Regions from separate parts of the Pseudoalteromonas sp. 19-MNA-CIBAN-0066 genome, predicted to be linked through region 3. Evidence: predicted binding sites of a transcription regulator. Region 3 holds the regulator's gene; each other region holds the start of a gene.
The links. The regulator sigma-54, encoded in region 3, starts transcription at its own class of promoters, with help from an activator protein. The targets are predictions, from matches to a motif close to GTTGGCACGNNNNTNGNNT.

Region 1: the regulator sigma-54 is predicted to act here: its motif matches at 1,686-1,704, upstream of glnA (glutamate--ammonia ligase).
Region 2: the regulator sigma-54 is predicted to act here: its motif matches at 1,829-1,847, upstream of AAEZ18_RS01020 (flagellar basal body rod protein FlgF).
Region 4: the regulator sigma-54 is predicted to act here: its motif matches at 2,324-2,342, upstream of AAEZ18_RS16515 (BON domain-containing protein).

The regions. Positions count from the first base shown of each region.
Region 1 covers NZ_JBEONZ010000008.1:36,525-39,729, forward strand. The annotation lists gene AAEZ18_RS07060 (DUF4124 domain-containing protein) at 1-109, opposite strand, end outside; gene glnA (glutamate--ammonia ligase) at 225-1,631, opposite strand; gene typA (translational GTPase TypA) at 2,141-3,205, shown strand, end outside.
Region 2 covers NZ_JBEONZ010000001.1:219,065-222,269, reverse strand. The annotation lists gene flgH (flagellar basal body L-ring protein FlgH) at 1-223, opposite strand, end outside; gene flgG (flagellar basal-body rod protein FlgG) at 240-1,028, opposite strand; gene AAEZ18_RS01020 (flagellar basal body rod protein FlgF) at 1,050-1,793, opposite strand; gene flgE (flagellar hook protein FlgE) at 2,127-3,205, opposite strand, start outside.
Region 3 covers NZ_JBEONZ010000006.1:2,944-6,148, reverse strand. The annotation lists gene lptA (lipopolysaccharide transport periplasmic protein LptA) at 1-239, shown strand, start outside; gene lptB (LPS export ABC transporter ATP-binding protein) at 236-961, shown strand; gene AAEZ18_RS05435 (RNA polymerase factor sigma-54) at 1,031-2,524, shown strand; gene hpf (ribosome hibernation-promoting factor, HPF/YfiA family) at 2,551-2,838, shown strand; gene ptsN (PTS IIA-like nitrogen regulatory protein PtsN) at 2,843-3,205, shown strand, end outside.
Region 4 covers NZ_JBEONZ010000044.1:7,295-10,499, forward strand. The annotation lists gene AAEZ18_RS16510 (YgiQ family radical SAM protein) at 1-1,803, shown strand, start outside; gene AAEZ18_RS16515 (BON domain-containing protein) at 1,943-2,263, opposite strand; gene srmB (ATP-dependent RNA helicase SrmB) at 2,518-3,205, opposite strand, start outside.

The DNA.
Region 1 (3,205 bases), on a different contig from region 3:
ACACCAGTACGCCATTTTTATCTTTCCATGCGTAAATTTTTTTTTCACCAGCGTAACTACAAACACTTAATAATGAAGTAATTAGTAGTAATAAAATCTTGCTACTCACTCTGCAACCCTGCATTTTTAACATTAACTTTACTTTAGTGGAGAAAGTACTAATTTACCATTAAAAAAGCCCGCAAAGCGGGCTTAAAGGTATATTTTATAACTGTTAATTAAAATTAACAGCTGTAATACATTTCAAACTCAATTGGGTGCGTTGTCATGTTAAGTCTTTCAACTTCTTGACTCTTAAGTTTAATGTAAGCATCAATTAAATCATTAGAGAACACGTCACCTTGATTTAAAAACTCACGGTCAGCATCAAGAGATGCCAGTGCTTCTTCTAATGAAGAGGCAACGGTTGGAATTTCTGCTGCTTCTTCTGCAGGTAGGTCGTATAAATCTTTATCCATTGCATCACCAGGATGGATTTTATTTTTAATTCCATCAAGGCCAGCCATAAGCATGGCAGCAAAAGCAAGATACGGGTTAGCCGTTGCATCAGGGAAGCGTACTTCAATACGACGACCTTTAGCTGATGGTACTACCGGAATACGAATTGATGCAGAACGGTTACGTGCAGAGTATGCAAGCATTACTGGTGCTTCGTAACCTGGTACTAAACGTTTGTACGAGTTAGTAGAGGCATTAGCAAACGCATTAATTGCTTTAGCATGTTTAATAATACCGCCAATGTAATAAAGCGCATCTTCAGAAAGACCGCCGTACTTATCACCTGCAAATAAGTTAACACCGTCTTTAGCTAACGACTGATGACAATGCATACCAGAACCGTTATCGCCAACAATAGGTTTAGGCATAAAAGTGGCTGTTTTGCCGTATAAATGAGCCATGTTATGAATAACATATTTCATTTCTTGAATTTCATCGGCTTTAATCACCATAGTATTAAAGCGCGTAGCAATTTCGTTTTGTCCTGCAGTTGCTACTTCGTGATGATGTGCTTCAACAACTTGTCCCATTTCTTCTAATACTAGACAAGTAGCAGAGCGCCAATCTTGAAAGTCATCAACAGGAGCAACTGGGAAGTAACCGCCTTTAACGCCAGGGCGATGACCTGTATTGCCGTCTGCGTATTCTTTATCTGAGTTCCAAGCAGCTTGCTTAGAATCGATTTTGTACATAGAGCCAGACATGTCTGTTTTATATTTTACGTCATCAAATACGAAGAACTCTGGCTCTGGGCCAAATAAAACCGTATCAGCAATACCCGTAGAGCGCATATATTCTTCAGCACGCTTTGCTACAGAGCGAGGATCGCGCTCGTAACCTTGTAATGTAGAAGGCTCTACTACGTCACAACGTATAATTAATGTGGCTTCTTCAGTGAATGGGTCAAGCTTAGCTGATTCAGCAACAGGCATTAACACCATGTCTGATTCGTTTATGCCTTTCCAGCCAGCAATTGAAGAACCATCGAACATTTTACCATCTTCAAAAAAGTCTTCATCAATTTGGTGATGAGGAATTGAAATATGCTGCTCTTTACCTTTTGTATCAGTAAAGCGTAAATCAATGAACTTAACGTCATTTTCTTTAATAAAATCTAAAACCGATTGCGACATGTGTCCTCCAACTATAAGGTTTTGTTATTGCTGCTTAAATGCTTTGTGTTTTATAAGCTGATTTTGTGCCACTATTGTAACTTAATGTTTATAAACATAAAAAATACAAAAGTAATAACGGCTGTTTCTAATGCGCACCATTATGGTGCGTAAATGCTTCAATATAGTGCAACAGTTACAGAGTAAAAAGTTGCTCGCTATTTAATCGTGATAGACTAACATAAAGTAAATACAAAAGACTGACCAAAATAGCAATAAAGTCATTAAAGTGGAGGTTTTTATAAAAATATTAAAAATTTTATTTTTATAATTAGTTAATTTAAAACAGTAGGTTAAATAAAAAAACCAGAAAGTTTGCAAATTTATTTTGGATAAACTTTCATCCATTCCATTTATAAGGGATAATATGCGCCCTTTTAAATCCTATGCTGGGACATCTCGTGAAAACGCAGGTGAGTGCGTAAGCCCCTGCAGGATCAATGAGATTCAATTTCTCTGAGTGAATATTAATGAGTATCGAAAAGATAAGAAATATAGCAATTATCGCCCACGTTGACCACGGTAAAACTACACTGGTTGACAAACTGCTTGAGTTTTCAGGCACATTAGAAACACGCGGCGGTAATGAAGAGCGCGTGATGGATTCAAACGATATAGAAAGAGAACGTGGTATTACCATTTTAGCGAAAAACACCGCTATTTCATGGAACGGCTACCACATTAATATCGTAGATACTCCAGGACACGCCGATTTCGGTGGTGAAGTGGAACGCGTACTTTCAATGGCTGACTCAGTATTACTAATTGTTGACGCTCAAGAAGGCCCAATGCCACAAACGCGTTTTGTTACGCAAAAGGCATTTGCGCAAGGTTTAAAGCCAATCGTAGTAATTAACAAAATCGACAAGCCAAGTGCACGTCCTGATTGGGTTATGGATCAAATCTTTGATTTATTCGATAACTTAGGCGCCACTGACGAGCAGTTAGATTTTAAAGTAATCTATGCATCAGCAATCAACGGCTGGGCAACATTAGATTTAGACGAGCCATCTGATAACATGGATGCCATGTTCCAAATGATCGTTGACGAAGTATCACCACCAGATGCAGATCCTGAAGGTGACTTCCAAATGCAGATTTCTCAACTTGATTACAACTCATACGTGGGTGTAATTGGTGTTGGTCGTATCAAGCGTGGTTCTGTTGCTCCAAACCAACAAGTAACTATTATTAGTGCTGATGGTACTAAACGTAACGGTAAAATTGGTACAGTACAAAGCTACTTAGGCCTTGAGCGTATTGAAACAGACCGTGGTTATGCAGGTAACATTGTTACTGTAACCGGTATTGGCGAGCTTAAGATTTCAGATACTGTTTGTTGTCCTACTAACGTTGAAGCATTACCACCACTAAGTGTTGATGAGCCAACAGTAACAATGACATTCTCTGTAAATAACTCACCGTTTTGTGGTAAAGAAGGTAAGTTTGTAACGTCACGTAATATTCGTGAGCGTTTAGACAAAGAGCTAGTACACAACGTAGCACTTCGCGTTGAAGATACTGCTAGCCCAGAT
Region 2 (3,205 bases), on a different contig from region 3:
TAACCGTAATTATATCGCCGGTACGCAGTGCTTTTTTATCGGCGTATAAGTCGTTCGATAAATACGTATTAAACAGTGAGCCATTAGCAACTGCCGGTTCAACATTGGGTTCTGGGTACATGGGTGCATAGTAAGGATCGTCTTGTACTACGTCACTATTTTGTGTAGACACACAGCCACTTAACAATAAAGTACCCGCTGCAAATAATATAATATTGCGCATAATAACCTCTAAAATATTATAATTGCTGATTGATGTAGCTCATCATTTCATCAACTGCCGAAATTACTTTTGAGTTCATTTCGTAAACACGTTGGGTTTCTATTAGGTTTACCAACTCTTCGGTTACGTTTACGTTTGACGTTTCTAGTGAGCCTTGAATAATAGTGCCTAGCCCATCAACCCCAGGGTTACCCTGCACCGGCGCGCCACTTACCGCAGTTTCGGTGTAAAGGTTTTGCCCTATAGGCTCAAGGCCCGACGGATTAATAAAGTCACTAATGGTAATTTGTCCAATAACCACGTTATCGGCCTGCCCTGCAACTCGTACAGACACTTCACCGTCTTGCGATACAGTTATTGATTGCGCGTCGTCGGGTACGTTCATTTCAGGCTGAACTACATAACCGGCACCCGAGGTTACAACTCGCCCTTCGCCATCGGTAGTAAATTGACCATTGCGCGAATAAGCAATATTGCCATCAGGCTGCAACACCTCAAAAAACCCCGGACCTGATATCATCCAATCTAGTGAGTTTTCAGTGGTTAGCATATTACCTTGCGAAAAGTTTTTTTGGTTAGCTACCACTTTAGCACCAGCACCTAGCATTAAACCTGATGGCATTTCGGTATCTTGTGATGAGCGACCGCCTGGTTGATTAATGTTTTGGTAAAGTAAATCTTCAAAAACGGCGCGGCTTTTTTTATAACCAACCGTACTGGCGTTGGCTAAGTTATTTGAAATAACCGAAATGTCGGTTTGTTGGGCGTCAAGCCCTGTTTTACTGATCCACAATGCTGGATTCATAATCGTGTCCTCATTTTAAAGTTAAACTATGCGCAACAGCTGATCTTGCGATTGATCTATTTCTTCTGCTGTTTTCATTAGCTTTACTTGTAATTCAAATTGGCGTTGATGGCTGATCATATCGACCATTTCGTGTACCGGATTAACGTTCGACATTTCTAATGCGCCGCTTATCACTTGTACGTTAGCTGAGGTTTCAACCGTTTGATTTGGTTTTGGTCTAAATAAACCATCGTTACCTTTTTCAAGTGTTGAGTTATTTGCCTCAACCACTTTTAAACGATCAACCTCTTCTAAAAAGTTAGCCGGCGCGCCTTGTGGGCGTACTTGTATGGCACCGTCTTTACTAAATTCTATTTTTTCAATCGGGACTGGCAAAATAATAGGGCCGCCTTCGCCAATTACTTGACGACCACCGCTGGTAACTAACATGCCTTCGGCGGTAATATTAAGCGTACCTACTTTTGTATAAGCTTCGTTGCCGGAGGCGTCTTGTACACTCAGCCAGGCGTTATCGCTCATGGCAATGTCGAGCTCGCGACCGGTTTGCTGTATGCCACCCGATGTCATGTTTGAACCTGGGCGCTCTTCCATAGAAAACACCCGCGATGGCAAACCTTCACCAAACGCTTGCATAGATCGAGCTTGGGCAAAGTCGGCTTTAAAACCTGTAGTGTTTGCGTTCGCCAAATTATTGGCTTTAAGGGCAAGCCCCATTAAGCTTTGCTTAGCGCCAGACGCGGCAATGTAGACCATTTTATCCATAACATCGACTCACTTAAAAATCTCTGTAAGAACAAATGCAATATATGCGCCATTGTTAAATACAGCAGTAAAACTGCACCGCCAAGCAATGTGGTATACCGCCGGTAGCTGCAGAAATTATAGGGATGAGGTTCTAGGGGCTAGGTTCTAGGTTGATACCTGACGCCTCAAACCTGCTCTTTAAATTTCTACCTAAAACCTGATACCTGACGCCTCAAACCTGCTCTTTAAATTTCTGCCTAAAACCTGATACCTGACGCCTCAAACCTGATCTTATAAACAAAAAAGGCTGCAATTAAGCAGCCTTGAATATTCAAATTAATAAATTGTGCTTTATCTAATTTGCAGAATACTTTGCTGAATTGTTGAGTTAACTTCCAGCGCTCGCGAGTTTGCTTGGAAATTACGCTGTGCGCTAATCAAATCAACTAGTTCGTTAGTTAAGTTTACGTTTGACTGTTCAAGCGCTGATGAGTTGATATTACCTAATGTGCCAGAGCCTGGTTCACCAGCAATAGGCTCGCCTGACGCTATACTCGCTTTCCAACCTGTGCTGCCCACTTGTTGTAAACCTTGTGAGTTTGAAAAACGTACCATAGCCACTTGGCCTAAAAATGTAGAGTCGCCATTACTGTACGAAGCCACAACTTTACCATCGGCACCAATATCAATACCCGCTAAACGGCCAACCGTTGCACCGTCTTGCTCAAGTGCTTTTACTTCAAAGCGACTTGCGTATTGAGTAGGTATTTTATTAGCTGTACCGGTTTCATCACGCCAGTTAATTTCAACAGGCGCTGGGAAGGTAGCGCCATTGGTTAATAAGTCAGAAAGCCCCGCTGCACCACCGCCACCAGCTGCAATTGACAATGGATTAAAAGTATTACTTACGTTTGGCGTGCCGTCTGTACTTTGCGGTAAGCCACTTGAGTCAAACTTAAAAGTAGTCATAGGAGTGTACGGAGCTACTGTTTGTTCAACACCATTGGCACCAAAGGATTTACCATCAAGTGTTGAATGTACGTTCCATTGATTTTCATTACCGGGTACTGCAGGGTCACTTTTCACAAAAAATAGCTGCAATACATGTGGCTCACCGAGTGAGTCATACACGGTTGTTGAGGTTGATGAATTATAAGTTGCACTTTCGGTAGGGTTAAACGCAATTGTAGGTGCAATTGATCGTGAATCTAAATTAAATGAGCTATACACGCTTGAAGTAGCACGCGGCGATCCTGACGAGTCAGGTATTTGTAAAGCCGATGAAGTGCTTAAACTCACTGATGTAGTATCGCCTGTTGAAGGGTCAACCGGAAAGCCTTGTAAAAAGCTGCCATTTGCATCTACCACAAAGTTGTCTTTGTTTAACTTAAATGCGCCGGCACGTGTGTAAGTAAAATCTTGCGCGCCTA
Region 3 (3,205 bases):
TCATGAGCGCCAGCGCTAACGAAGTACGTTACGATGTAGCGAAACGTTTTTTAACCCTGGTAGGAGATGCAAACATTTCTCAAGCTGGGCAAAAAATTACGGCTAAAAGCATCACCTATGATATAGAGCAACAGCTTATAAGTGCTGAAAAAGATGAAAACTCAACTGATCGGGTACACACTATTTTAGTGCCTGTAGACGTAAAAAAAGAACAAAAACTCAATAAAGGTCAGCCATGAGTACATTAAAAGCAGAGCTATTAGCAAAAAGCTATAAAGGCCGTGAAGTTGTTAAAAATGTAGGACTTGAAGTAAAAGCTGGCAGCATTGTTGGTTTACTTGGCCCAAATGGCGCAGGTAAAACCACTACCTTTTACATGATTGTAGGCTTAGTACCTAGCGACAAAGGTAAAATATTAATTGATGATAACGATATTACCTTACTTCCTATGCACAGCCGTGCTCGTTTAGGCATTGGTTATTTACCACAAGAATCTTCTATTTTTAGAAAGCTCACTGTGTATCAAAATTTAATGGCTATTTTAGAAACGCGTAAGCAACTAAATAAACAAGCCAGGGAAGAAACCCTAAATAGTTTATTGGACGAATTTAGCCTGCAACATATTCGCGACAGCTTAGGTATGGCGCTATCTGGTGGTGAACGTCGCCGCGTAGAAATAGCACGTGCTTTAGCTGCAGATCCTAAATTTATATTGCTTGATGAGCCCTTTGCTGGCGTGGATCCTATTTCAGTACTCGATATTAAAAAAATTATAGAACACCTTAAAAATCGTGGTATTGGCGTACTAATTACCGACCACAATGTAAGGGAAACCCTTGATGTTTGTGAAAAAGCCTACATTGTTTCTCATGGGGAGCTAATTGCATCTGGTACTCCTGAATTTGTATTAAACGATAAAACAGTACGTGATGTTTATTTAGGCGAGCAGTTCAAACTGTAATATTTATGTTATTACTATAAGCATCTGCTAAGATTAATCATATCAATTTATAAGGATTGTTAGAGATAAATGAGGCAATCATTACAGCTGCGCATGGGCCAGCAACTTACAATGACTCCGCAACTGCAACAGGCTATTCGCTTATTGCAGCTTAGTACCTTGGATCTCCAGCAAGAAATACAAGAAGCACTTGATAGCAACCCATTACTTGAAGTTGATGAACAAGATTACACGGAAGAATCAGCAGGTAAAAACGAGCAAAAAGCAGATGACATTACTGTTAGCGCCTCTGCTGACGACACCCCAAGCGAGTATGAGCAAGATAGCGGTGAAGCACTAAATAAAGACACCATAAGCGACGACATGGCCATGGATGTATCATGGGATGAATATATGAGCGCAGCGCCTGCCTCTTCATCAGGGCCAATGCCTGAAGATGAATCTATTTATCAAGGTGCATCAACCGAAACCCTGCATGAATACTTAATGTGGCAATTACAGCTCACCCCTTTTAGCCCTACCGACGAAGCTATTGCCATAGCTATCGTTGAAGCCGTAGATGACTCTGGTATTTTAACCCTCAGTTGCGAAGACCTTTTAGCAAGCTTTAACCAAGAAACTGACGACGAACACGAAGTAGAACTAGATGAAATAGAAGCAGTGCTAAAGCGCATTCAATTATTTGATCCTGTTGGTATTGCAGCTCGCAGCTTGCAAGAATGCTTATGCATTCAATTAAATCAATTTGATAAAGACACCCCTTATATTAACGAAACAAAAATGGTGTTAACTGATCATATCGATTTACTCGCTGCTCGCGACTATCGTACGTTAATGAAAAAAACTAAGCTCAAAGAAGAAGAGCTTAAAGAAATAATGACACTTATTCATACGCTTAACCCTAAGCCTGCGGATACTATTGTCAGAGAAGAGTCTGAATACGTTATACCTGACGTGTCTGTTAAAAAAATAAAAGGCCGCTGGGTGGTAGAGCTAAACCCAGATAGCATGCCAAAAATACGTGTTAACAGCCAATATGCGGCTATGTCTCGTACAGTAAAATCCAGCGGTGACAGCCAATTTATTCGCTCGCACTTACAAGAAGCTAAATGGTTTATTAAAAGCCTAGAAAGTAGAAACGAAACACTCCTGAAAGTAACTAATTGTATTGTTAAGCAGCAACAAGCGTTTTTTGAACATGGCCCAGAAGCCATGAAACCTATGGTATTAAACGATGTTGCCGAAATAGTTGAAATGCACGAGTCGACTATTTCACGGGTCACTACGCAAAAATATATGCACACTCCACGTGGCATTTTTGAGCTTAAGTACTTTTTTTCAAGCCATGTAAGCACCGAAAATGGTGGCGAATGTTCATCAACTGCCATACGTGCCCTGATTAAAAAGTTGATAGCTGCAGAAAACTTAGCCAAACCATTGAGTGATAGCAAGATTGCAGATATATTGGCTGAGCAAGGAATTAAAGTAGCTAGACGGACAATTGCAAAATATCGCGAATCTCTGGCTATTCCCCCGTCGAATCAACGTAAAAGCTTGATTTAAGACGTACAACAAAGAGGAAAATGCTGATGCAACTAAACTTAACTGGTCGTCATGTAGACATTACAGACTCATTAAGAGACTATGTAAATAATAAATTTGCAAAGCTGCAAAGACACTCAGATCACATAACTAATGTGCATGTTATTCTCGATGTAGAAAAATTAAGTCAAAAAGTTGAAGCAACAATTTTTGTAAGTGGCGCTGAGCTATTTGCATCGACCGAACACCAAGATATGTACGCTGCCATTGACTCGTTGATTGACAAACTCGATCGTCAAGTAATTAAACACAAAGAGAAGTTTGCTCGACACTAACACTATGAAATTAAGCTCACTTATATGCCAGGACTGCAGCAAAGCTGTGGTCCTTTTTAATAGTAAAAAAAGAATTTTAGAATTCATCAGTGAACTCGCGCATAAAAAAATGCCGTATTTACCTCAGCAAGATATTCTCACTGCTTTATTGGCAAGAGAAAAGCTAGGTAGTACCGGTATTGGCCGAGGAATAGCAATTCCACATGGCCGTATGAGCGGGGCACAAGAGCCTCTTGCCTTAATTTTAATAAGCGAAACCGCTATTAATTTTGATGCAATTGATAATCGTCCAGTTGATATTTTTGTTGCGCTTATAGTGCCCGATGGCGATAACCAGCAGCACTTGAAAACACTAGCCACAATAGCT
Region 4 (3,205 bases), on a different contig from region 3:
CCAGACAACATTGGTGGTAAACGCCCTGATCGTGCGGTAATCATTTACTCACAACGTTGCCGCGAAGCGTATAAAGATGTACCACTTATTTTAGGTGGTATTGAAGCAAGTTTACGCCGTGTTGCTCATTACGATTATTGGCAAGAAAAAGTGCGTCGTAGTGTTTTGTTTGACGCTAAAGCCGATATTTTAATATATGGTAATGCGGAGCGCCCACTGGTTGAGGTTGCTCATCGTATTGCAGCGGGCGAAAGTACCGATACCATTCAAGATGTACGAGGGACTGCGGTTATTCGTAAAGAGCCGTTACCAGGCTGGCGTGGCAGTGACTCTACCGCTATTGATAAAATAGGTAAAATTGATCCAATTCCAAACCCGTATGGCGCAGATGATGTTGGCTGTAGCAAATCAGAATTTAAACAAGCAGGTATAGACTTAAAAGCCGAAGCCGCCAAGGTTATTACTATTCAGCCAGCGCGCCCTAAGCCATGGGAAAAAACCTACGTTAAATTACCTGCGTTTGAGCAAGTAAGTGTGAATAAGCCATTGTATGCACATGCTTCTCGTATTGTGCACCAAGAAACTAACCCAGGTTGTGCTCGTGCTATTTTTCAGCGCCACGGCGATCGTTCTATTTGGGTTAATCCGCCAGCATATCCACTAGAAACACATGAAATGGACGCTGTATTTGGTTTGCCGTATCAACGTATTCCTCATCCTAGCTACGGGGATGCAAAAATACCTGCCTACGACATGATTAAAACGTCAGTTAATATTATGCGAGGCTGTTTTGGTGGTTGCAGTTTCTGTTCGATTACCGAACATGAAGGGCGGATTATTCAAAGCCGTTCGCAAGAATCAATAATTGAAGAAATTGAGCAAATTAGAGATAAAGTACCCGGGTTTACCGGGGTTATTTCTGACTTAGGTGGCCCAACAGCCAACATGTATAAATTGGGTTGTACTAGCAAAAAAGCAGAAAGTACCTGTAGACGTTTATCGTGTGTATACCCTGAAATATGTAAGCATATGGATACCGATCATACGCCAACAATTGAGCTGTATAAAAAAGCCCGTGAAGTTAAAGGCATTAAAAAAATATTAATCGCCTCGGGTGTACGCTACGATTTAGCCGTGCAAGATCCACGTTACGTTAAAGAATTAGTTACTCACCATGTAGGTGGATATTTAAAAATAGCGCCAGAGCATACCGAAGATGGACCATTATCAAAAATGATGAAGCCAGGTATGGGAGCTTACGATCAGTTTAAAGCGTTATTTGATAAGTACTCAAAAGAAGCGGGTAAAAAACAGTATTTAATCCCATACTTTATTTCGGCGCACCCAGGTACTAAAGACGAAGACATGGTAAACATGGCTTTGTGGCTTAAGTCGAACGACTTTAAACTTGATCAGGTACAAAATTTTTACCCATCTCCAATGGCAAATGCGACCACTATTTATCATACCGAGATGAACTCACTGCGTAATATTAAAAATAATACCGAAGTAGTACCTGTGCCGAAAGGTGCGCGCCAGCGTCGTTTACATAAAGCAATTTTACGCTATCACGATCCTGCGGGCTGGCCAATGATCCGCGAAGCACTGCGCAAAATGGGTAAAGCTAACCTAATAGGTAAAGCGCCAAATTGCTTAGTGCCAGAAGAAGGGCGCGACGAAAGAGCTGCAAAAGGAAGTAGTCGAGGTGGGCGCCCAGCATTAACGCGCCATACTGGTTTTAGCCAATTTCATAAGGCCAATACAAAACCAAAGGTAGCGAGTAATCGCCAAAGAGCTAAATAGAGCTCATAGCTTAAAAAGTAGTTAGCCTGTTTGGCTTATTACTAAGCTTGGGCTTGATTACTGAATATATGAGCACTGAAAAAAATGCCGCTTATTTTGCAATAAGCGGCATTTTTTATGTAAGTTATTTAAGTAAAACTTAAATAATATCAATTTTGTTACGAATGATTTTTACGCCATCCATATTTTCTAAAAACTTTTGTGCCAACGCACGCTCAAAACCTGTTTGCGCTTTACCGTATAAATCTACTTCGCCATTTTTAACTTGTACGCGAATATCGCTTAGCGCTAAATTGGGGTTGGTACGCAAAGTGTGGGTAATCGATTGCTGTAAGTTAGGTTGGGTTGCTAGGCTGCTAACGACAACCATATTTGTTGTAGCACTCACTTTTGTAGCGCATGCTAATAAAAACAAACAACAAAATGATACTAAAGCGATAGTTAATTTTAAACGGCTCATAATCATATCCTTACATTGCAATTAATCGGGTAGCCAAATTAGGCAGAGTTACCATGATAGTTACAATTATCGTTCCATATTTAATATACTGAAAATAAAGGCTATTTTATTAAGTGGGAATTCAGGTGGGCAATTGTTACATAAAACTAAGTAGAGATTACATAGCCCTAAACCATGCAGTTATGGAGGAGCAGGCATTAAAAAGCCGACATTTTTGTCGGCTAATATAATACTACTTATAGTATGCGCTTAAGTTACTTTTTCTTTTTAACCTTAGCTTTTTTCTTCGCTTTCATTTTAACCGGATCTTTACGCTTTTTAGCCGGCGGCTTAGCTTCTTTATGCTTTGGCTCTAATCCTTTAATAACACGACGTTTAAGTTTTTGCTCAATATAGCGCTCTATTTTATAAAGAATGCCAATATCGTGCGCTTCAACCAGTGAAATAGCGATGCCTTTTTTACCAGCGCGGCCCGTACGGCCAATACGGTGTACGTATATATCGGCTGTGCGTGGTAGGTCAAAGTTTATTACATGGCTAATATCAGCCACGTCGATACCGCGCGCCGCTACATCGGTAGCAACTAATATACGGGTTTTGCCGCTATGGAAGTTTTCCATCGCTTTCATGCGTTTGTCTTGCGGCATTTCGCCGCGTAACCAGGCTGCTTTAACGTCGTTAGTTGTTAGTTCACCAATTAGCGTTTCAAGACGCTCACGGGTTTTAACAAACACTATGGCTTTAGTTACGTCTGGGCCATTAAGGGTATTAACTAACAGCTCAAGTTTATGATGATAGTCGTCGGCTAAATGTACCCACTGGTGAATTTTAGCCTTTTCTTTGCGTGACGATTCAGCTTCAAGCAATGCTGGATCGTTTAGCGTTGTTTCAGCAAATCTTTCAACACTGTCGCCTTCAAGGGTTGCTGAAAATAAAAAGCAC